Regions from separate parts of the Paenibacillus sp. DRB1-1 genome, predicted to be linked through region 1. Evidence: predicted binding sites of a transcription regulator. Region 1 holds the regulator's gene; each other region holds the start of a gene.
What was found. The regulator Rex, encoded in region 1, represses fermentation and respiration genes when NADH is low (regulators of the CRP and FNR family bind a similar motif). The targets are predictions, from matches to a motif close to TTGTGAAATATTTCACAA.
Positions count from the first base shown of each region.

Region 1 (8,328 bases):
AGCTAACCTGAACTATGTGGGGAGTATCACTATAGATGAAGATCTCATGGATACATCGGATCTGTTGGAGAATGAAAAGGTTCAAATTGTAAACAATAACAATGGAGCTCGACTGGAAACCTATGTTATCCCCGGACCGCGTGGGAGCGGAGTGATCTGTCTCAACGGTGCGGCAGCTCGTTTGGTGCAGCCTGGTGATACAGTCATTATTATTTCCTATGCTTCCATGTCGAATGAAGAGGCCAAAACATACAAACCTACAGTGGTATTTGTTGATGAACATAATAAACCAGCCCAAACGATGAACAAAGAAGTACACGCAACGATCATGTAATGAATGGGAGTGCGGATGAAACCCGTCTTTTAAGCGAAAAATGTGAGTGTATTAATCCATCTTTCATAAGGGCGGGATGCACATGTTCCAGCATGTATTCGCAGAAATGAACAGCATGTTAGATGATATCGTGAAGCATTACCCATCAGCCCAGGGCTCCCGCAGGCAGGAGCTGCTACAGCACTGGAGTCTGCTGCGGAGAATGAGTGACGGAATTATGGATGAGTGGCTGGCCTTTGAGGAAAAAATGGTTTGCTTGCGTGCGGCCGGGTTTTCCGCAGAGACCGATATGTCTGACACTGAGCTGCCTGAAAAAGAGCTACCAGCTTTTAATCGGGGGCAAGGGTATTATCGATTACTTATGTACCCTGAGGCGATCCAACAATTTGAGCAGGTACTACAGCATTTTCCGAACAGCTGGCAGAGTCGTATGTACATGGGAATGTCCTATTTTCAACTAGATGATCCAGCAGAGGCTGTATGCCATTTTCAGAAGGTGCTGGACCTGACTGAGCAGGCAGGACTAAAGGCGGTCATCTATAATGCGCTAGGCTGTCTGTTGGCAAAGCAGGCTGACGTAGAGGAGGCGCAAAAATGTTTTGCTCTCGCACATCAGTTCGATCCTGCGTTACCCGAGCCGCTGCACAATATGGAAGCCTGTTTGTCCGGTACCGAAATGCTTCGATACGACAGCTCCATGATGACCTGGATGTAGTTGTCAGTCACCGAGTAAGACGATGCATGCCCACCTCCTCAGGCGGCGTGTGCATCGTCTTTTTTGGCTGTCTTAATTTCCAAACAGGCGATCTTCTGCTATGCTAATATACAGAGTTATTATTTTTGTAAGTGTCATAAGAAAGGATTAAGCCCGAATGAAATTTGCGGTATTGGATTTTGAAACGACAGGCACCCAGTCCGCGGATGACATCATTCAAGTCGGACTTGCAATTATAGATCATGATAACAGCATTTCCCGTGTTTACGGCTCTTATGTGAACCCTGGCAGATCTATTCCACCTTTTATCACTGGATTGACCGGAATTACAGACGATGACGTCAAGGATGCTCCTGCACTTGAAGAAATGATGATGGAGCTCGTGCCTATGCTGGACGATGTTGTGCTGGTCGGTCATAATGTGGCGTTTGATTTTAATTTTTTGCAAAACGCTCTGGATCGGTGCGGATATTTACCGTTTAGCGGAAGAATCTTGGATACAATGGATTTTCTGAAAATTATGTTTCCATCGCTTTCTTCGTATCAGTTGGGTTTTGTGTCTTCTGAGTTCGGGCTGGCGCATGATCGCCCTCACCAAGCAGACAGCGACGCGTTGGCTACGGCTGAGGTGTTTTTAAAGTGTCTGGGTGAGCTTCAAGCATTACCTCTGATAACGATACAGCGGCTTAGCGATTTGTTCGCAGAGGAAGACAGTGACCTCGGATGGTTTCTTGATGGGGTGCGTGAAGAGAAAGAGCTTGATCCTATTCAGGATTTGGAGGGACATCAGTTTTTTCGTCAGCTTGCGCTAAAAGTGGAAGATTGGACGGAGCTAGCTGCACCGCGTAGAGAAGACGACCCGAATCCACTTTCAGGTGTTTCCTTTGAGGAGTACATGGATGATGTGCGGGACAATTTGCGTTCATCCTTGAGCCAATATGAGGAGCGCGAGGCGCAGATACAGATGATTGAGGGTGTAAATCAGGCACTGAGTGAAGACAAGCATCTGCTGATCGAAGCAGGTACAGGAACAGGAAAGTCCCTCGGTTATTTGCTCCCATCCCTGTATCACAGTGTAAAAAAAGGACAGCGCGTTATGGTAAGTACACATACGATCAACCTGCAGGAGCAATTACGCGAGCGCGACATTCCGATGCTGACCAAGGTGATTCCGTTTCCGTTCCGGGCTGCTATTTTCAAGGGTCGGGGACATTATTTGTGTCTGCGTAAGTTTGAACATAAAATAAACAGAAGAGACTTCGCGACACCGAAGGAAGATTTAATTACAGCGGCTCAAATGATCGTCTGGTTGACGCTAACAGAAACCGGTGATGATGAAGAACTGAATCTGAGCAACCGTGGAGGGGATTTCTGGGAAACGGTGGCGAGTGATTCAGAGTCCTGTCTTGGTCGTTCTTGTCCATGGTTCCGCAAATGCTATTATCATCGTGCACGCCATGAAGCAGGGATAGCGGATGTTGTTATTACGAATCACTCTAAGTTGTTCACAGACGTCAAAGCCAGTCACCAGTTGTTGCCGAGCTATGAACACCTGGTGATTGATGAAGCCCATCACCTGGAGGAAGTAGCTGGTAAGCACCTAGGTATGCATATGAAATATTTCACACTCGTGCATACACTGACGCGACTGTTCAAAGACAGCAAGAATGGACAACTGCCTTCACTTCGTCAACAGTTGGCAAAATCGGGGCACGAGAAGTCGGCGGATTGGGCCTCAACCATCGACCAGATGTATCCGCTCGTGTTAGAGGTTAAGGAAACTTGGGACCTGCTAAGCGACAAGCTGTTTGGCATGTTGCCAGAGCGAAGCGATGCGACACCGGGCGAAACAGGACAGTTTTCTTCCCGTCTCAAACCTTCAGCCAAGCCTGCAAAGTGGGATCAGGCGGGGGCTTTGGAAAATCAGCTATATGTAACGATGAGTGAAATTTTGCGCAAGGGCGACAAGCTGATGCTGGACGTCAAGGAAGAGCATGACGATTATGCGGCGGATAGCCTTATTACAGATATCACGGGTCTGCTCAAGGATTTGGCGGGGATTAGAGAAAATTTGCGATTTTTTATGCGACTCGATGATGAAACAACCGTATACTGGCTCGAAGCGAGTGGGCAATTCCGTAGTAAATCATTGCAATTTTATGCGGTGCCCGTCGATGTGAGCCGCCAGTTGAAAGAAATGTTTTTTGACAAAAAAAGAAGCATTATTCTGACGTCTGCTACCTTATCGGTAGATAAGTCGTTTCAGTACATGATCGATCAGCTCGGCTTGCAGGAGGCCGCAGATCAAGAGCGGCTGATGACTTCGCAGCTCCCGTCACCCTTTAATTACAGGGATCAGGTGTTGCTGGTCATTCCACGGGATTTTCCAAGTGTGAAGGGCAGTGTAGGAGATGCACATTTTGTAGATATGCTCGTTAGCTCTCTAGGAGCGACTGCTCAGGCGACGCGGGGGAGAATGCTCGTTCTGTTTACTTCCTATCGGATGCTCCGGCAAGTGTATGAGCCGCTCAAAGAGGCCTTAGCAGCCAGCGAAATTACTGTGCTGGGACAAGGTGTGGACAGTGGGAGTCGCAGCAAGCTAACCCGCCGTTTTCAGGAAGCTAAAGCTTCTGTATTGCTGGGAACCAGCAGCTTCTGGGAAGGCGTCGATATTCCAGGAAAGGCTCTGACTTGTCTGGCCATTGTTCGCTTGCCGTTTCAACCGCCGAATCACCCGTTGCTGGAGGCAAAAAGCGAGCTGCTTCAGCAGCAGAAGAAGAATCCATTTATGAAGCTGTCTGTACCACAAGCGGTCATTCGCTTCAAACAGGGATTTGGTCGGTTGGTACGTACAGCGAGCGACCACGGGGTCGTTATCGTTTACGATACGCGTGTGATCGAATCCTATTACGGAAAGCACTTTTTGTACTCGTTACCGGGACCAAAAATGGAGCATATGCCATCGGAGCAAATGGTGCCCCGCATCGCCGAATGGCTCCAATCCGCCCCGGAGACAGAGGCATAACGGACGGACACTAAGTATGTTCGTTACAATTAGGGGGAGCAAGTATGAAATCAGATAAAATTTCAGAGGCTGTCGTACGGAGGTTACCCGTATATTTACGTTATCTGAATGCACTTCACAAACGGGAGGTGGCTACGGTCTCTTCTCAAGAGTTGGGACAGAGGCTAGATTTGAACCCGGCCCAAATCCGTAAAGATCTCGCCTATTTCGGAGATTTTGGCCGGAAGGGTATCGGTTATGATGTTTCTTATCTAATCGAGAAAATACGCCATATCCTGAAAATTGACCAGCAAATTAATGTCGTATTGGTCGGTGCCGGTAATCTGGGGCAAGCCCTTTCGAATTATAACGCTTATTTAAAAGACAATATGAAGATTGTCGCAGTATTTGATGCGTTTCCGGATAAGGTAGGGACCAAGATCAATACATTGGTCGTTCAACCGATGGATGAACTGGAAGCGACTGTGAGAGAAAAAAACATTCGAATCGGGATTATTACCGTACCTGATTTTGAAGCACAGCACGTGGCTGACAGGCTTATTGAGAGCGGAATTGGAGCGATCCTGAACTTTGCACCGACTACTCTCAAGGCACCGGCCAACATTCGGATTCATGCCACAGACTTTACAACTGATTTGCTTAGCCTCGCTTATTATTTGGAGGACGGAAAGGAAGAAACACAATATGACAGTGAATAAATGGATGATTAAAAATGGCTCTTTTGCCGTAAATGGACCAGAAGCTGGGGTAGTCAATGGTTTTATGATTGTGGAGGATAGCCGTATTACTTATATTGGCGAAACTTTGCCTGCGGGTGAGGAAGAAACGGAAGCGATTGATGGTAAAGGGCTATTGTTTTTACCTGGTCTGATTAATACCCATGGTCATGCGGCGATGTCTCTGCTGCGTGGGCATGGAGATGACTTGGCACTTCAAGTATGGCTTCAGGAAAAAATGTGGCCTATGGAAGCCAAGTTTACATCTACGGACGTGTACTGGGGTACGTCCTTGTCTGTGCTGGAAATGCTGAAAGGTGGAACAACGACCTTCCTGGACATGTACGATCATATGGATGAGGTAGCTCGTGTAGCTGAAGAGTCAGGTATTCGTGCAAGTCTGATGCGTGGAGCAATTGGACTATGCTCGGAAGAAGAACAGCGAATCAAGCTGGCTGAGGCCGTGACTTTTGCGCGTAACTGGCATGGTAAAGCAGACGGGCGTATTACAACGATGATGTCTCCGCACGCGCCATACACATGTCCACCTGCGTTTATTGAAAAATTCGTACAAGCTGCGCATGATCTGGACTTGCCACTGCATACGCACATGTCTGAGACGATCGCCGAAGTGGAGCAAAACGTACGCGACTACGGTTTGCGTCCAGTTGCACACTTGGATAAGCTTGGCTTTTTCTCCCGTCCTTCGCTTGTTGCCCATGGCGTTCATTTGAACGACGAAGAAATAGCTTTACTGGCTGAACGTGGTGTAGCGGTTTCGCATAATCCTGGTAGCAATTTGAAGCTGGCAAGTGGTGTGGCAAGAGTGCCTGAATTGCTGCGTGCAGGGGTTACTGTTTCTCTCGGAACGGATGGTCCTGCCAGCAATAATAACCTGGATATGTTCGAGGAAATGCGTCTGGCGGCACTTATTCACAAGGGTGTATCCGGTGACCCTACGGCAGTTCCTGCAAGTGAAGCGCTGCGTCTTGCAACAGAATACGGTGCAAAGTCGATTGGTTTAAAAGAAGTAGGAGCGTTGGCAGCAGGCAACAAGGCTGACTTTATCGCGTTGGATCTGAATCAGGCACATTTCTTGCCGCGTACAGATCTTATTTCCCATGCGGTATACTCTGCAAGCGCCAAGGACGTGGCTCATGTGTGGGTAGACGGTCGCCAGGTTGTGAAAAACGGCGAATGCCTGACTATGGACGAGGAACGTATCAAACATGAGGCACAAGCCGCCTTTGAAGGGCTGCTGTCGCGCTAATTTAGGTGTCACATCCCCTTAGAGAGGAAGCACAGGTTTGAAAAATAAGAAAAAATGGATAGCGGTCGCCATTTTGGCCGTGATACTGATCCTGGTCAGCATTTTCTGGTATTATTCCTATGTTACTCAAGACCAGGTGGCTGAGAAAAATGCCGCTATCATTAAGGCCAAGCAATCAGGTGGTCTGGTTAGCACGACTCAAACATGGAAGTCTGTGTGGGATCAGGTATATTGGGTAGTTCAAGGGAAAAATGCACAGAATGAAAATATAATGGTGTGGGTTCCTTTTCAAAAAGTGGAGGGACAACCTAACGTACCTGCCGCAGATAATAGCGGTGTTCATACCGAGCTGCTGAAGAACGGAGTCGATGAGCAAAAAATGATGGCGCTAATTCAGCAGCAGCTTCCAGGTGTAAAAATTGTAAGCCTCCGGCCGAGTGTGTTCAATGGCGAATATGTGTGGCAGCTGTTTTACGATGATGGAAGCCATCATTACTATACCTTTTACCGTTTTTCAGATGGGGGAGCGACGGGTGTAAAGTATACTTTGCCCAATAACTGAGCTGGTGTAAGGATTGGCAGATGTGGAATGAATGACTAGTAAATAATTGAAAGTTCAAGAAAAAGACGTAAATGCGAAAAAAATCGTATTTACGTCTTTTAGTTTTGCTATGCCGCAACTCCTCCACACATTGCCTTCGATATTAGATATACGTTATGATATACTATATTTTATAAGTGATAGACAAAAATGATAGAAAAAAGAATTGCTGATCACTATAAGATCATGCAATTTGGTTGTTTGTTGACATTCGTCCCGTTTCTTCTGGGTTTTACATTTTGAGAGGAGGATGTTGTTTGAAATTGCGTGCAGTTCCTATCGTTGTGGCGGCAGTATTGGCAGCTTTGCTGCTATTTGGGGGATGGTTCATTTACCGTCAGGTTACAATGCAAAGTCCTCTGGAAAAACTGGTATCTCAATATCCAGGCGTGACAAGCGCTCAAATAGATATTAAACAGGATCAGGTTGTATTGAAACTAGATCTCAAACCGCAGGCAGATGTGGCCAAATTGGTCGATGTGGTTAAGCAAAAAGGACAATCCATCATTGGTAGCCGCACTATTAAGTTGGATATCACAGATCGTTCCAATTCAGCACTGAATCAATGGTGGTCTGAGGCTATGTTTCCTGTGGCTGAAGCGATGGAAAATAAAAAGTATACTCAAATTTCATCTACAGTTGAGCAGATGAAAAAGAAAAAGACGGGTATCAAAGCTGATACCGACATGGATTCGAACAATGTCTATATCCGACTCAGCGAAGGTAAAGCGACCAAGTTTATCGTTTTGCCACGTCAATCTCAGCAAATGGGGGTATGGCCTAATGCCTAGATGGATCAAGGAAATATTAATCGGCATTGTGCCGGTAACCATTATATTTCTCGTTTTTATTGGGGTAAATATTATCCCTCTTCTGGTTGCTGGCGTGATGCTTAGCGGCTTGTTAATGCTTATGCATGCGCGTGGCGGTTTGGCCGTAGGTGCTGGGCAAGAGCGTAAACGTAAAAAAAATGGTCCGGACAAGCTGACTTTTGAGGAAATCGGTGGGCAAGAAAGCGCCAAGCAGGAACTGCGCGAGGCCCTGGATTTTTTGAATCGACATGATGAAATTTCCAAATTTGGTATCCGTCCATTAAAAGGCGTTTTGCTCACAGGTCCTCCGGGAACCGGAAAAACGCTGATGGCGAAGGCAGCGGCACACTACACTAATTCTGTATTTGTTGCAGCCTCAGGTAGTGAATTTGTTGAAATGTACGTTGGTGTTGGAGCGGGTCGCGTCCGTGAGTTGTTTCGGGAGGCGCGTACTCGTGCAGCCAAGGAAAAGAAGGAAAATGCAATTATTTTTATTGACGAAATCGATGTAATTGGTGGTAAACGTGAGGGTGGACAGCAACGAGAATATGATCAGACTTTGAATCAGTTACTGACAGAAATGGATGGTATTTATTCGGCAGATACACCGCGGATTTTGATCATTGCGGCAACAAACCGTAAAGAAATGCTGGATAGCGCCTTAACGCGTCCAGGGCGTTTTGACCGTCATATTCAAGTGGATCTGCCTGACAAGAAGGGCCGTCTTCATATTCTAAAAATTCATGCCAAAAACAAACCGATTCAGGAAGATGCGAATCTGGACAAAATTGCTGAGGAATCTTACGGGTTTTCTGGTGCACAGCTGGAGAGCGTGATGAATGAAGCGGCAATCTA
Region 1 covers NZ_JBODQH010000001.1:5,039,469-5,047,796, forward strand. The annotation lists gene panD (aspartate 1-decarboxylase) at 1-334, shown strand, start outside; gene ACQW03_RS22550 (tetratricopeptide repeat protein) at 417-1,049, shown strand; gene dinG (ATP-dependent DNA helicase DinG) at 1,207-4,074, shown strand; gene ACQW03_RS22560 (redox-sensing transcriptional repressor Rex) at 4,119-4,772, shown strand; gene ACQW03_RS22565 (amidohydrolase) at 4,759-6,060, shown strand; gene ACQW03_RS22570 (cell wall elongation regulator TseB-like domain-containing protein) at 6,098-6,622, shown strand; gene ACQW03_RS22575 (hypothetical protein) at 6,919-7,452, shown strand; gene ACQW03_RS22580 (AAA family ATPase) at 7,445-8,328, shown strand, end outside.

Region 2 (8,328 bases), 160 kb from region 1:
GGTTAATACCCAAGAATGCATTAGCAAAAGCCATACCAGCAAGTGTAGAAGCATTATGCATTTTCTCACGAGCCAGTTTATCACCAGTCAGAGCCGATTGTTCTAGGTATTGGAATACCAATTGAATGGCTTTAATTGCCAGACCATCTGTGTAGTCATTAGCCATTACGGACACGTAAGCTTCGATAGCATGTGTCAGAACATCCATACCTGTGTCCGCTACAGCTGTTTTAGGCAGCGAATATACAAACACTGGGTCAATAATTGCCACATCAGGAGTCAGCTCATAGTCAGCCAGCGGATACTTCGTGTTACCCAGGTTTTTGTCCGTAATTACTGCAAACGATGTAACTTCGGAACCTGTACCCGAGGTTGTAGGGATAGCTACAAATTGTGCTTTTTGGCCCAAACGTGGATACTTGTAAATCCGTTTACGGATATCCATGAATTTTTGTTTTAAGTTATTGAAATCAGTATCTGGATATTCATAGAACATCCACATGCCTTTAGCGGCATCCATTGGCGAACCGCCGCCCAGTGCGATGATGCAATCCGGTTGGAAACGTCTCATCATTTCAGTACCACGTTCTACAGTAACTGTCGATGGATCTGGCTCTACTTCAGAGAACACTTCGATAGCTACTGGTGTTTGGCGTTGATGCAGATAATGAATAACACGATCTACATATCCCAGTTGTACCATCATAGGGTCCGTGATAATGGCTACACGTGTGATATCAGGCATTTTAGCAAGATACTGTGTCGAATTTTTCTCAAAATAGATTTTGGAAGGTACTTTGAACCATTGCATATTCACCGTCCGTTTCGCCACCCTTTTCACATTAATCAAATTGACTGCCGATACGTTCGACGAAGTCGAGTTACGACCGTACGAACCGCAACCGAGTGTCAACGAAGGAAGGTTGGTGTTGTAAATGTCGCCAATCGCACCATGTGTGGAAGGTGCATTTACAATGATACGTCCTGTTTGCAAACGGTTTGCAAACCGAGCGATAACGTCCTCATCGTTCGAATGAATAGCGGACGAGTGACCCATGCCCCCGAATTCCACGACTTCAGCAGCGCGTTGAATACCTTGTTCCGCATTTTTTACTTTATAGCAAGCCAATACAGGACTCAATTTTTCCGCAGACAATGGGAATTTTGTTCCTACCCCTTCAATCTCAGCGACTAAAATTTTAGTTCCTGCTGGTACTGTGATACCACTCATTTCAGCAATTTTCACAGCAGACTGCCCGACGATTGCTGGGTTCACTGCACATTTCTCGACATTCATAGCTCCTTGAGTGAGCTTAGCTGCTTCTTCTTTATTTACAAAATAGCAGCCGTTAGCGATCATCAATTTTTTCACTTGTTCGAAGATTGGCTCTTCGATAATAACCGCTTGCTCGGAAGCACAAATCATACCGTTGTCAAAAGATTTAGAGAGGATGAGATCGTTCACGGCCTGCTTGATGTCTGCTGTTTTTTCAATGAAGCAAGGCACGTTACCTGGGCCTACACCCAGAGCAGGTTTACCGCAGCTATATGCCGCCTTAACCATGCCTGATCCACCAGTTGCCAGAATCAGAGCCACATCCGGGTGATTCATGAGTGAATTTGTTTTATCCATCGATGGAGCTTCAATCCATTGAATACAATCAGCTGGAGCACCATGTTTGACGGCTGCTTCGAGCAAGACGCGGGCTGCTTCCGCACTACACGATTGAGCAGATGGATGGAAACCGAAAATGATTGGGTTACGTGTTTTAATGGCAATCAACGCTTTGAACATCGTAGTCGAAGTCGGGTTTGTCACTGGAGTGATCCCCATGATAATGCCGACTGGCTCTGCTATCTTTTGAAAACTGTCAAAATCATTGTCTTCAATGACACCGACGGTTTTTTCATTTTTGATACTATGATAGATATATTCTGTTGCAAACATGTTTTTGGTGATTTTGTCCTCGTACACACCGCGTCCTGTTTCTTCAACAGCCAACTTCGCCAGGTACATGTGTTTATCCATCCCTGCGAGTGCCATAGCTTGTACGATTTCGTCAATCTGTTCCTGATTCATACTCATGAAAGCTTGCTGTGCCCGGTTCCCCCGGTCAATCAGCGTTTGAATATACTGCTCTGCGCTTTGCTCTTTTTGGATAACCTCGTTTTTAACAGCCATTTCCCTCATCCTCCTGTTATCTCGTGTACTATCTCTTGTTCACGCACTGATCGTAACACAGCTTTTCAAGATATATTGTGATTTTTTTCACAATCTATTTAAAATTTTATTTTATGAAGTGAATTAAATCACAAAGTTTGGAATTCTGCCACTTTTACCCCCTCTTCTTGCCCCAAAAACGCATTGCGCAGGTATATAATGAATTTGAATTGATCAAGTTGCAGATAAAAAACATAGGATACAAAGGGGAAATGGACGATGAGAAACCCTACAAATGTAATGGAAGCCCGCGGCAACACCTGTTGCTTCTCGGAGGCCAGCTTCAACCGGTTGCAAGTGATGATGAAAGATCGAGTTATGCCTGAAAGCTCGCATCTGTTCTGGGAAGGAGATACAGCGGATAAGCTGTTTTATATTAAGCGCGGACGCGTGAAAGTAACCAAAACAACGGATGAGGGTAAGGAACTTATTCTATATATGTATCAAAGCGGCGATCTTGTTGGTCAAGCCGATCCATTTTTTGGGACTAAGCATTCCTTTTCTGCTGAGGTTCTGGAAGACAGTGATATTGGCGTAATCGATCATACGGATCTGGAATTGCTTATTTGCCAGCATTGTGATTTTGCGATTGATTTTATGAAATGGATGGGTTCGCATCATCGCATTACTCAGACTAAGTTCCGCGATTTGATGATGTACGGCAAGCCTGGCGCTTTATGTTCAACACTCATCCGTCTATGCAATACCTATGGTGAGCCTCACGGCGAACATATCCTGATTCATAAGAAAATTACTCATACTGACTTATCTAATATGATCGGTGCGACCCGGGAAAGCGTAAACCGGATGCTTAGTGATCTACGTAAGAAAAATGCAGTAGAATACGATAATGGCATGATTGTTGTCAAGGATTTGGAAATGCTGCAAGGCGTATGTCATTGTGAATTGTGTCCTCGTGAGATTTGCCGGATATAATAAATCGTTTTTTATGTAAAAGGGAGTGTTATAAGCCATTATAGCTTATAACACTCCCTAATTTATTTCTACTCCTCTACTTATACAGAAGCAGTTGCGAAGCATTTTAACACTAGTCTTTCTTCTGGCAACACACTTTTTAAAACTGTAAGCATAAATAACTTAAATTCCCCATCTCATAGCTTCTATGGATGACCTTGGCTTTGTTTGCAGGATTGCCACTCCCCATTGCAATAAACAACGGTACAAAGTGCTCTGCTCTTGGTACGGCCTGGCGAGCATACGGTGCTTCGCTTTCATAGTGATCCAAAGCCTCTATATCTCTACTTTGCACTTTTTCAATAATCCAATCATCAAAATCTATAGCCCAAGGTTCTGTTTTCGTTTCCCCCCATTTGACGATACGCAGATTATGAACAGTCACTCCACTGCCAATGACCAGAATATCCTGTTCTCCCAGTCCACGCAGCACTTCACCAATGGCATATTGTGCTTTGGGCGAAAGATATGGATTTACAGAGATCTGAACTACCGGAATGTCTGCCTCAGGATACATACGATGCAACAATGTCCAGGATCCATGATCCAGTCCCCTCACCCGGTCAGTTTGTACGTCAATGCCCTTTTGTTCATATAATTTTTCTAGCTTATTGGCCAGTTCCACAGAACCATGTGCTGGATATTTCACCGTGTACAGTTCCGGTGGGAAACCGCCAAAATCATAAATGGTATCGTACACGTCATCCATCGAACTGATCGTCAACGTTTGCGCTTCCCAATGAGCAGTAAAGATAACAACCGCTTTAGGGCGAATGCTTTTCCCCAGTTGCTCTAAAAATGAAGTATAGTCCGTCTGTTCAATAGCAAGCATCGGTGAGCCGTGGGCCAAAAATAAAGATGGCATCATATAAAGATCCCCTTATCATCATTAGTTTATTTTATTCATTAAGTAACTTTATGTAAGTTATAATACATAAGTAACAGAGTAATGTCAACACAGATTTCAACATACACTTAAAGATCAGAGGTTCCATAAATAAAGATTGATATAGGTATAAGGTCATAGTAATATGTAACTAATAAATTTTAAGATTTCACTATATTTCGATACAAAGGACTGGTTTCTATGGAGATACATACTTCTAATTGCCCAAAATGTGGTTCCGTTTTTCGTCAAAACCTTAGAAACCTGTGTAGTTCTTGTATTCAGGAAGAAAATATATTCTTGGACCGCTGTTCTAACTATCTATGGAAGCATCCTTCTACTCATACTCGCCAGCTCAGTGACGTAACCGGCACACCTATAGAATTGCTTACAGATTGGGTAAGAGCAGGCAAATTTCCCTCCACCTACAGTCAGCTTGATTATCCTTGTGAATCCTGCCGTTCCCCCATTTATGCAGGAAGACTATGCCATTCATGCTTGGGTACATTTCGTTCGGCCGCGCTGGATATTCAAACCCGTGTGCCCCGCCGTGCAACAGCAGGATTGTTCTCAGTTGCAGGGCGCATCAAAGGCTATTAAGCCGTGCTGCCTATGCACATCATTTCTGTAAAATGGATAAGTAGTCCTATACACAAAATAAAAAAACAGCCTTTTTCCTAGGAAAAGGCTGTTTTGCTATGAGAAACGCTTATTTAGTTTGGTGCTCATCTAATCCATTCCTCAGCCCAAAATTGAATCTGTTCCATAACCGGCTGAAGTGCACGGCCTTTGGTTGTTAGCTCGTATTCAATGCGGACAGGAGTTTCCGGATATACATGACGTGTAAGAATTCCTTCATTTTCCAAATCTTTCATCCGCTCTGATAACATTTTGTCACTCATTGTGGGAATTAGATTGGAAATATCCTTAAACCGCTTAGGACCGCTCATCATGGATTGAATAATTAATCCATTCCAACGCTTACCCAAACATGAAAAGGCGGTTTCAAAACGCGGACACATTTTTGCACATTGCGGTTGACTCTCCAAATTTTTCACCTTCTTTTGCATTTCGGTTTGATAAAGCTTTCCTTTTGTTAGTATATATCATTTTAGCATACTTTATCCCGAAAGAAAACACTTTCTTCTTAAATTAAATACCTGCGCTGATAAAGTTGCCATGACCAAAACTGATTATACAACAAACCAACACAGCAGGTATATGTCTAAATCGTTAAATACAAAAAGGCGGAATCCCAAGAGGTTCCGCCTATCAATCTGTTCATTATACAGCTCATCAAAATGTGATGATTGTCATTATACCAACACTCCACCGAGAGGTCTTACAGGTTCGCTTCTACCATATATTGGTTTGTTAATACTTGTCGGAGAAGTCCAACGAATGCTATTGGCGATAACTTTCAAAATATCAGGCTGGTAATAAGTCGGATAGGTCTCATGACCTGGGCGGAAATAGAATATCTTACCGCTACCTCGGCGGAAAGTACATCCGGTTCTAAATACTTCGCCGCCTTCAAAGTTACTAATAAATACCAATTCATCCGGCGCTGGTATATCAAAGAACTCGCCATACATCTCTTCCTGCTTCAACAAAATTTTGGCGTCTATGCCTTCTGCAATAGGATGTGACGGATTCACCGACCAAATAATCTCCTGTTCACCTGCCACCCTCCATTTCAGATCACAGCTAGTGCCCATTAGAGCTTTGAATGGTTTTGAAAAATGGCCCGAGTGCAGCACGATCAAGCCCATTCCTTCCTGCACTCGCTTTACAACACGCGCTGTAACTTCATCGCTCACCTGATCGTGGGCTTTATGCCCCCACCACAGCAGCACATCTGTGGAATTCAGGATCTCTTCTCCCAAACCATGCTCGGCATCATCACGAAGAGTAGCTGTTCGAATGGCAAATCCCTCTCCTGCCAGGCCGTCAGCCAACGCTTTGTGTATCCCGTCAGGATATATCTGTTTGGCTTCATCATTCAACTTTTCGTTCAAAAATTCATTCCAAATGGTGACGTTAATCATCAACATTTCCCCCTATTAAGTTAGACCCACCACATCTCGCTCAGCGGTTCTTCAATCAATACCTGGCGAAGATTGTGGACAGCCTTAGTAAAGCCTTCCTCCACGGACATCAGACCATCTTCATGCTCAATACTCACTACATAATCGTATCCCACCAGACGCAGAGCACTGATAATATCTGCCCAGGTTTTTACATCATGTCCATAACCCACAGTACGGAACTGCCAAGCGCGATCTAGCATTTTCGTATATTCCTGCATATCGGTAAGTCCATATTTATTTACATTGACCGGATCAATCGTCGTATCCTTGGCATGAAAATGGTGAATGGCTCCCTCTCGGCCCAAAATTTGAACCGCCTGCACTGGGTCAATTCCCTGCCACCACATATGGCTCGGATCCAGATTAGCACCAATGACCTCTCCCGCAGCTTCACGCAAACGAAGCAAGGTCGCTGGTGTATGAACGGAGAAGCCTCCGTGTAGCTCCAGCCCAATTTTAACATGATGATCTGCTGCAAATTTTCCCGTCTCAGTCCAGTAAGGAATAATTTTATTCTCCCATTGCCACTTCAACACTTCCTGAAAATCATTAGGCCACGGAGCCACAGGCCAGTTTGGATATTTCGCATCCTCATGATCACCCGGACAGCCAGAGAAAGTGTTCACAACTGGAACTTCCAGCTTTTCTGCCAATCGAACGGTTTTAAGAAACGTTTCATGATCAGCTTGGGCCAAATGCTTTTGCGGATGAAGAGGATTGCCGTGACAGCTAAGCGCACTAATCGTTAGTCCGCGGGACTCTACTGCCTTTTTAAAATTTTTGAGCGCTGTATCATTCTCCAGCAACTCATCCGGCTTACAATGCTTATCTCCTGGGTTGCCGCCTGTACCGATTTCTACAGCATCCAATCCTTGAGAAGCCACATAATCCAGCGCCTCCTCCAGCGAACGTCCGCCAAACAACACCATAAATACTCCAAGTTTCAAAAGAAATCCCTCCCTATATCATATGTGAAAAAAGCTGCTTTCATTATAATGATGGTCTATTCGGGATAATTACGGGCTTAGTCAAAATAGACAGCTTTCCCGGTACGGGCCGATTCATAGATAGCTTCCAAAATTTCAGTAACAACCAGTGCCTGTTCCGGCTTCACAAGAGGTTCTTTGTCGTCCAGAATAGATTCGATCCACAGACGGGCTTCGCGGTCTGCTTCATTTTCCGTTTCTCCAGAGTAAAAGGCAACACCGCCTGCATCCAGATCTATTTTCGTATCAAACAAGCGGCTGTTCTTTTCCCCGTTAATGCGCAATCCATCCTGCATATCGGCTCCGCCTTCGGTTCCGCATAACAGCGTCTTCGCTTCGCCAAACTCTACAACGTTCAATGCCCAGCTGGATTCCAGTACAATCGTAGCTCCATTTTGCATCGTAATAAAACCAAAAGCTGAGTCCTCTACCTTAAATTCCTCAGGATTCCAAGGCCCAAAGGCATTTGCCGCATCTTTACGATCCCCTAGCTTATGGAAGGTTGAACCTAGTACACTTTTAGGCTTGTAATTATCCATCAGCCAGAGTGTCAGGTCGAGTGCATGCGTGCCAATATCAATAAGAGGACCACCACCCTGCTTCTCTTCATCCAAGAATACTCCCCAAGTCGGAACCGCGCGACGGCGTAGAGCAATGGCTTTGCCCAGATAAATGTCTCCAAGCTCTCCTTGCTCAACCAATTGTTTCAGATACAAACTGTCATCACGATAACGGTTTTGATACGCAATAGACAGCTTCTTACCTGTGCGGTTGGCTGCATCGAGCATCTCCCGTGCTTGCTCAGCAGTTTTAGCCATCGGCTTTTCACACAGCACATGCTTACCTGCCTCAAGCGCCGCTACGGTAATTTCTGAGTGCGAGTCATTAGGTGTACACACATGTACGACTTCAATGTCTTTATTTTCTAGCAACTGGCGGTAATCACTATAAACTTGCGACCCTTCAACTCCAAATTTTTCTGCTGCCTCTTCAGCTCGCTCCTGAATGATGTCACAGAATGCAACGATTTCTGCACGCTTCTGCTTGGCAAGACTCGGTAAGTGTTTGCCGTTGGCAATGCCTCCACAACCAATAATCCCGATTTTGAGTGTTTTAGACATGAATATTTCCTCCCTGAGCTGCGTATTGTTGGAGCCATTTAATGCTGGT
Region 2 covers NZ_JBODQH010000001.1:4,877,632-4,885,959, reverse strand. The annotation lists gene adhE (bifunctional acetaldehyde-CoA/alcohol dehydrogenase) at 1-2,182, opposite strand, end outside; gene ACQW03_RS21735 (Crp/Fnr family transcriptional regulator) at 2,441-3,157, shown strand; gene ACQW03_RS21730 (DODA-type extradiol aromatic ring-opening family dioxygenase) at 3,297-4,064, opposite strand; gene ACQW03_RS21725 (hypothetical protein) at 4,383-4,682, shown strand; gene ACQW03_RS21720 (winged helix-turn-helix transcriptional regulator) at 4,808-5,152, opposite strand; gene ACQW03_RS21715 (ThuA domain-containing protein) at 5,399-6,130, opposite strand; gene ACQW03_RS21710 (sugar phosphate isomerase/epimerase family protein) at 6,151-7,119, opposite strand; gene ACQW03_RS21705 (Gfo/Idh/MocA family protein) at 7,197-8,279, opposite strand; gene ACQW03_RS21700 (sugar phosphate isomerase/epimerase family protein) at 8,272-8,328, opposite strand, start outside.
Region 2: adhE (bifunctional acetaldehyde-CoA/alcohol dehydrogenase) is a predicted target of Rex. The motif match lies at 2,258-2,275, and genes of this name have one in related genera.

Region 3 (8,328 bases), 3.2 Mb from region 1:
GGACCTTCTGAACTACACTCATGTGGTCGTAGTACGTAACTATGTTTATCTGGAGGACACCACCTTGTTCCAGTATACCGAGTCAAGGCATCGGCTGGACAAATTCCAATTTGTCGACTTTGCTAGACGTTCCCACGGTGAAGAGAAAAAAACTGATTTTTTAAGCTAACCTATTAGAGTAGATACAAGAAAGAGCAATCAGTCGGAATAGTCCACAGTTGTGGAGAAACCCTACTTCTTAGGAAGAGGGTTTCTTTTTTACCTTAGGAGAAACTCTGGAGTAGATTATACTCATTCAGAAGATGAGCCTAAATCCGTAATAGATAACTTAATATCGAAGGTTACAGGTATTTTACTGAAATTATAATCCCAATCCTCCTTTACTTTTTTCCACACCTGCGGTTTCTCAATATTTAAACGTTCGCCAAAACTGGCGACATCGACTTTATATTCTGATTGTAATTTGTGCATAAGAGACTTAATCCTTCTAGTCACTTCTTTTTCAAATTCTTTCTCAGCCTCTTTCATGTTTCGTGTCTCAGTCGGGTTCACTTTCTCATCCCAGTTTTCGATTAAACGTCCTTTGGATTCAATTTTTACGTGAAACGAGATATCGTTGCCCTCGGTCACTTTAGCTGTTATTTTGCTTTTTACCGATTTGATCTCATAAGTTATAGCTTCATTCCGCTTGTCATACGTTTTGACAGCTCCGCCCTCAACATCACCTTTAATCCATGCAATGCTCTCTACATCTTGTTGTCCCAAACTACCGATCCAGTGACCGGTGTCTCCTTTAATAACACCAGCACCCGAAAATTCTAATTCTCCATCGGATTCAGAAATGTTTTGCAATATATAGCTTTTTTTGGAGTGCATCAACCCATCCAATTCAGACAAATTGACTCCCCTCATCACCTTGCTGGTTCTGAAATGATTACGAAGCATATACAGAATATGAATGGATGGGACCTCATCCTTATATTTGGTAACTAAGGTATCAGCTGCACGTTCCTTACTTAAGAAAACAAAACAACTCGGACGAATATCATTATCACGAAGCACAAAATCCATCAATTGCTGCATCGTCTGTTGTTCTGCCAATTTGGTGGAAACCACCAGGACCTTTAGATGGTGACCAATAATCGGGCGATCCAGACGGAGGGATAATTGCCGGAAGATTTCAAGTAAAGAATCCCCGGTGGCAGCTATATTAATATAGTTTGGCCCTTGTCCACCGCCTTGTTTTGCCGCGTTTCCAAAAGTCTTTTTGGGGACGATTTGCACAGTGGCAGTAATTTTGTTTTTCTTGAAGTAACGGCTGCCTTCCTTTTCCAGGCCCTTTTCCACTGTGCTGGGCTCACCCTTATCCAGAGCCAGTCCTGTATACATGCTTAGTTCTTCTATTTCTCTGCTGCTCCAGCAACCGGCTTGAGTTACCAGGAGAATGAAGGCAAGCAGCAAAGATAGGATTTGTTGCCTATACATTTTGCTTCATTCCCTTCTTCCTGATCATGAAAACGATGGAGAGAAGTACCGGGACCAGAAAAAATAAAATGATTCCCATGTATCCGATCGCATCGCCTAGGCTAAACACTTCCATCATACGAACAGGAGTCATTGTGGAGATAAAGATAATTGGGATTAAGCCAAAAATCGCATAACGATATTTAAGGCCAAATACCTGTGAGACACCTAAGGATGCATTGAAGAAAAAACTGCAGAAATTACAAAACATTTGCATCATCCAGATTACCAGCAACGGAAACTCAAGACGTTCAAAAAGAAATCCGGAGATTTCAAAGCTGCGCATTAAATTAATGGTGGGCCAGGTACTTGTTATAGTAGAGTCCACCGATAACCCGCCAACTACCATAACTACGGTCAAAAAGTATAATACCCAAGGGATGCTGATTCCCACTACCATGGCCTTTACGGCTTTTTCAGGGTACTGCAAGAAAGCGACCAGTGTCATGATGACTTCACATCCAGTGAAAACAAGGACAGTCGACTTTAGCCCCTTAACTACTGGAAGAATACCGTTACTCAATACAGGACGAAGATGGTCAATTTCAAAGATCCTTAGGCTAAGGACAAAACAGAGGAGTAAAAAGAAGAGACTGATCGGGAGTACAATCTGGTATAACCGCGCAATGGGATTAATACCTCCAAAAACCAGATAACTTCCCACCCAGATGAATGGAATCACAATTGCCCATATGGGTGTCCCTTCAAGCAAAAAATAAATCGTCACTTCAGCTAAAACACGAATTTCAAAGCCAGCGATGATGATAAAGTATATGATTAATAATAGACTTAAAAATCCTCCTGGAATGATACCGACGATTCTCCTGGAGTATTGATACACAGTGTTTCCAGGAAATTGTTGGCTTAATTTTACCATCAACAGGATCACGAATATGATAATACATCCGCCGAGAAGGACAGAAAGCCATGCATCAGGAGACTTTACCGTTTCAGTTACACCTCTCGGCAGTGTCAAAATCCCTGCGCCTAATACTGTATTGGTCAGGAATACTGCCGCCTGTTTGGATGTAATTTTATCATCAGAACGTCTAAACACAATCATTCCTCCTTCCTCCGGGTGCTATGATTTGCGCTTGCTTTGCTGAGTTTTCATCATAACGGGTCTTCGTTTCATCAGAGATATAGGGGCTCGAATGTACACATCCTTCCAGTCGCTTGGGCGCATAGGGGAGAAGGGAGTCACATACGGTACGCCAAAGCTTTTTAATTTGGTCAGATGGATACAAATTAACAGAAAGAACAATATGGTTCCGAACATGCCCAGGATTGCTGCAAATAGCATGCCGACGAAACGCAAAAGACGCAAGGTAATGCCCGCACTATATGTCGGTATCGAAAACGAAGAGATGGCAGTAACTGAAACCACAATCACCAGGAACGGACTAACAATGCCCGCATTGACAGCAGCGTCGCCGATGACTAAGCCTCCCACAATGCCCATGGCAGGACCAATAGGCTTGGGCAATCGTATGCCAGCTTCCCGCAGGATTTCGATAGAGATTTCCAGAATCATAACTTCTATGACAGATGGAAAAGGAACGCCTTGACGGGTCTCGATGATGCTAATAATCAGCTTGGTTGGAATCAAACCGGGATGGAACGATATAAAAGAGATATATAAAGCAGGACCCATAAGCGCTATAAATGCTCCGAAAAATCGCAACACCCGTAAAAGTGTCCCTGGAATCCAGCGCTCATAATAGTCCTCGGGAGATTGGAGTAGCATACTGAAGGTCACCGGAACAATAAGTGCAAAGGGAGTACCATCCAGCAGAATCGCTACTCTTCCTTCCAACAAGGCACTCATGACACGGTCGGGGCGCTCAGTGTTGTGGGCCTGCTGGAACGGACTTAAATAATTGTCTTCAATAAGTTGCTCCACATAACCGGATTCAGCTAAAAAGTCCATGTCTATTTTTGAAATTCTGCTGTTTACCTCTTCGAGGAGATCCGGATTCACAATATCCTTGATATACGCGACAACCAGATCTTTTTTGATTCGGCTTCCCACTTGGAATTTCTTTATCTCCAAACTTTTGTTTAAGCCCTGGCGTCGAAGCATCGAAGTATTTTCACTTAATACCTCCGTAAAACCGATCCTGGGACCCCGAAGTAATGCTTCAGAGGTTGGTTCATTGACCGAGCGAATGGCGCCATTAGGCGAGCCTACCAGCAGTGCTCCCTTCATTCCTTCAATTAATAAGGCAGTATGACCTAAAAGTATAGACTCCTGCAGGTCCTCCATATCAGCAACTTCACTAATTTGCGTAAGCGGCATCAAGCTTTCTTTTATAAAAGAGCTACTTATACTTTCCTGCTGTTCCTGTGGGTCCTGCTGGCCGTCAAACATCAAGACCTCCAATACCTGCTTGCTCATTAGCTTTTCATCCTGCATACCATCTATGAAGACTAACACGGACCGTGCATGATATTTCTTTACTACAAACTCACGAAAATGCACATCACTATTTTCGCCTATAGCCTCTTGGATCGACTTTAAGTCGGAATCATAATTTCCTGTAATTTTGGAGCTTGGTTCATGCTGTTGATCAGCGTGGCCTTCGTTATGTTCGTCGGGAAGCGGACGATCAGAAGAATGTTTGGATTTTGCTCCCTTACTGCCGACAAACGAATAAATTGATGTGTTTATATAAAACATTCCTAAAGGAATAATCAACGCGAGGCCTGCTTGAAAGAGTGTACTCCAGCTTGGAATATAAGAAATTATTTTAGACCACATGATGATCACCTCCATACGATTAATTCATTTTTCCTTAAGATACAAGTTGTTCCTAAAGTATTCCTTATAAAGGTTGTATTTACACATGAAATGGAAAGATTCGTTCGATGAATTGGGCAAGTGATGTATTTAACATTTATGAAATTTTATTTCGGGCTCTTACCTTTATCCCTTGAAACGAAATAGGGAAATCCCTAAATATTCTTAATTTGAACTACATTGTGATTCTAATCACATATAGCTCTATCTGCTGCATTAGAATAGAAGCATAAGCAATATTCATAGGAACGTAGGAGATGTCATCGGATAGGAAGCATTGTCGAATGAATGGAGGAACCGGTATATGATAAACAGTAAACAGAAACTTGTGGTTATAGGGAACGGGATGGCTGGTATCAATACGGTCGAACAAATTTTAAAATTAACGGATAAGTATGAAATTACGGTCCTGGGAAATGAGCCGCATCCGAACTATAACAGGATCATGCTCTCTTATGTATTGGAAGGTAGCAAAACGATTGATGATATCATACTGAACGATTTGCAATGGTACGCGGATCAAGGGATTACTTTATATACAGGAAAAATGGTGAAAAGCATTGACGGTGAGAACAAGAAGATTCACACCGAAGACGGACTGGAAATTGATTACGATGTAGCTTTGGTAGCTACTGGCTCACAATCATTTATTTTGCCTATTCCGGGCAAAGAATTACCGGGTGTCATCGGTTTCCGAGATATCGCCGACTGCTCGGCAATGCTTGAGGCAGCGAAGACCTTTAAAAAGGCAGCTGTCATTGGTGGAGGCCTATTGGGGCTGGAAGCAGCTAAAGGCTTGGTCAACCTGGGGATGGATGTTACGGTCGTTCATTTAATGGAGGATTTGATGGAACGCCAGCTGGACCGGGAAGCCTCTGCGATGCTGAAAGCAGAATTAGAACGCCAGGGAATCAAGTTTGCGATGCAAATGCAAACTGCGGAGGTGTACGGTCAAGATCGGGTACAAGGACTGAGGTTTTCAGACGGAAGCGAGCTGGAAGCGGACTTGGTCGTTATGGCCGTCGGAATCAAGCCTAATATTCAGGTGGCTGTGCAAAGTGGTATGGAAACGAACCGTGGTATTGTAGTCGATGATTTGATGAGAACCTCCGTGCAAGATGTATATGCTGTAGGGGAATGTGTTGAACACCGCGGTACCTGTTACGGCTTGGTAGCTCCGCTGTTTGAACAGGGAAGTGTAATTGCCAAACATTTGGCAGGTGCGGATACTGAAGGTTATATGGGATCGGTGGTTTCCACCAAGCTCAAAATTTCAGGGGTGGATGTTTTCTCTGCTGGTGAATTCATAACCCAGCCTGAACACACGGTGATTGTAGCAAAGGATGAGTGGAAGCGCACATACAAAAAAGTGCTGCTTCGTGAAAATAAGATTGTTGGAACTGTACTGTTTGGTGATGTGAGCGAATCTGCTAGTCTTCAAAAATATGTGCGTCAGCAAACGCAGATGACAGATGAGATATATGGACAGATCACGGGTACTGGATGTAGCAATCACGGGGCGAAAACATTATCCGCTGAAACGATGGCGGATGATGAAATTGTCTGCGGCTGTAACGGTGTGACTAAAAAGGCGATTGTGGATGCAATTAATGATAATGGACTGACCACAGTCGATGAAATTAAGGCATGTACCGGAGCAACGCGTTCCTGTGGAGGGTGCAAGCCGGTCGTTGAGCAAATTCTACAGTATGTTCTTGGAGACAGCTTCAAGACGTCAGCCAAGCAAGGAATATGTGGCTGCACAACATTGAGTCGGGACGAGATTGTGGAAGCGATCAAAACCAAAGGGCTGACAACAACGCGTGAAGTTATGAATGTACTGGGTTGGCATAATGATGAAGGATGCTCCAAATGTCGGCCAGCGCTGAATTATTATCTGGGAATGATTAACCCGGATACCTATGAAAATGAGGGAGATTCCCGTTTTGTAAATGAGCGATTGCACGCGAACATTCAAAAGGATGGAACGTTTACAGTTGTTCCTAGAATGTATGGTGGTGTAACGACCCCAGAAGATTTGAAGAAGATAGCTGATGTTTCTCTTAAATACAACGTTAAGGTTGTTAAAGTAACAGGAGGACAGCGGCTTGATTTGATCGGTGTCCATAAAGAGGATCTGCCTAAAGTATGGGAAGAACTCGATATGCCGTCGGGATATGCCTACGCGAAGTCGCTTCGTACGGTTAAAACCTGTGTTGGATCGCAATTTTGCCGGTTTGGCACACAGGACTCGATGGGAATGGGAGAAGTGTTGGAACGGAAATTCGAACGACTGGATTTCCCGGCAAAATTCAAATTAGCGGTTAATGGATGTCCACGCAACTGTGCGGAATCATGTACCAAAGATATCGGAATCGTAGGTAATGATGGGGGCTGGGAGATCTTTATCGGCGGTAATGGCGGTATTAAAGCGCGGTTGGCTGATTCACTCTGTAAAGTGAAAACCGACGCCGAGTTGATTGATATTGTAGGAAGCGTAATGCAACTCTACCGGGAAACAGGACAATACCTGGAACGTACTTCGGAGTGGGTGGAACGGATCGGTCTGGAGGAGATTCAGAAGGCTGTCGTTCATGATACAGATCATCGACAAGCTTTAGTAGAACGCATCGAATTTGCATTACAACAGGTCGAAGACCCTTGGAAAAAGATCATCAATGATGAGGATTCACGCAAAAATTTATTCGAGGTTGTCACCCCGTCTATTGTGTAATTGTATCTAAAACGCCTAGGAAGGGAGCGATCAAGCAAATGATCAAGAATGCCGAATGGCTTGTTGTCGGTCATAGTAAGGATTTTCCGATCAGAATAGGACGTACCATCCATATCAAAGGTGCTGAAATTGCTGTTTTCCGCACTTCGGAGAATGAGCTTTATGCCGTTGAAAATAGCAGTCCTCATCCCAAAGGAGGTCCTCTTACAGAGGCTATAGTATCTGGTCATTATATCTATGATCCTTTATATGACTGGAAAATTGATCTGCAGACGGGCATCGTTCAAGAGCCTGATCACGGACAAATTAAAACGTTCGCCGTTTGTGAAGAGGGAGAAGAAGTAAAAATATCGTTCGAAACGGTTTAGTTCGTCTGTTGGAATACAAATAAAAAGGGCTCGACAGGAACAATCCTGTTTGGCCCTTTTTTCTTCTTGGATCAGGTAATGGTAACGCCTGCGCTTGCATAACCTACAATAGTGTTTACGAGGGAAAGTCCCGTAGCTGTTGCAGAGAAAACAAGGAGCAGACGAGTCTGTGCGGTTACGGGGATAGCCAAACCAGTAGTAATGCCGCTAGAGGTCGTTCCCAAAGCAACAATGCCATTCAGTGGAGGGGCCAATGTAACGATAGCTTCTGGAACTGCTGTGAAAGTGTTATTAGGTGTTGGGGAACTAAACAGCTGGGCAGTAATTGTCGCAGTTGAACCCACGAGAGTTAATGCAGCTGTTGTACTGAAGTAACCAGCAATAGATGTAATTACGCCATCCCGTGGTACGGAAAAAGCAAAGTTAATCAGAGGTCCTACGAGTGTACCTGTGAGGTCAATGGTATCGCCTACGAGGCTAATACCTGTTGCTGAGCTCCCAAAGCCGATCAAACTTGTGGTTCCTACCAATCCACCAAGAACGGTTGTTAGTATAGCAGGGCCACCTGAAGCAAACGGAATGATGGCTCCCGAACCGGTGGCTCCGGTAATCCCTGTAACACCCGTAACACCTGTGGCTCCAGCAGGTCCGATAGCACCAACCGCGCCCGGCAGCCCATCAACCCCGGTCGGCCCAGTGACCCCAGCAGGTCCGACTGCACCGACCGCGCCTGGCAGTCCATCAGCCCCGGTCGGCCCTGTGGCTCCAGCAGGTCCGACAGCGCCAACTGCACCCGGCAGTCCATCAGCTCCGGTCGGCCCAGTGGCTCCAGCAGGTCCGACAGCGCCAACTGCGCCTGGCAAACCATCAGCCCCGGTCGGCCCAGTGACCCCAGCAGGTCC
Region 3 covers NZ_JBODQH010000001.1:1,809,429-1,817,756, reverse strand. The annotation lists gene treR (trehalose operon repressor) at 1-169, shown strand, start outside; gene ACQW03_RS07995 (Ger(x)C family spore germination protein) at 292-1,485, opposite strand; gene ACQW03_RS07990 (GerAB/ArcD/ProY family transporter) at 1,478-2,581, opposite strand; gene ACQW03_RS07985 (spore germination protein) at 2,606-4,285, opposite strand; gene nirB (nitrite reductase large subunit NirB) at 4,629-7,058, shown strand; gene nirD (nitrite reductase small subunit NirD) at 7,097-7,426, shown strand; gene ACQW03_RS07970 (exosporium glycoprotein BclB-related protein) at 7,498-8,328, opposite strand, start outside.
Region 3: nirB (nitrite reductase large subunit NirB) is a predicted target of Rex. The motif match lies at 4,505-4,522, and genes of this name have one in related genera.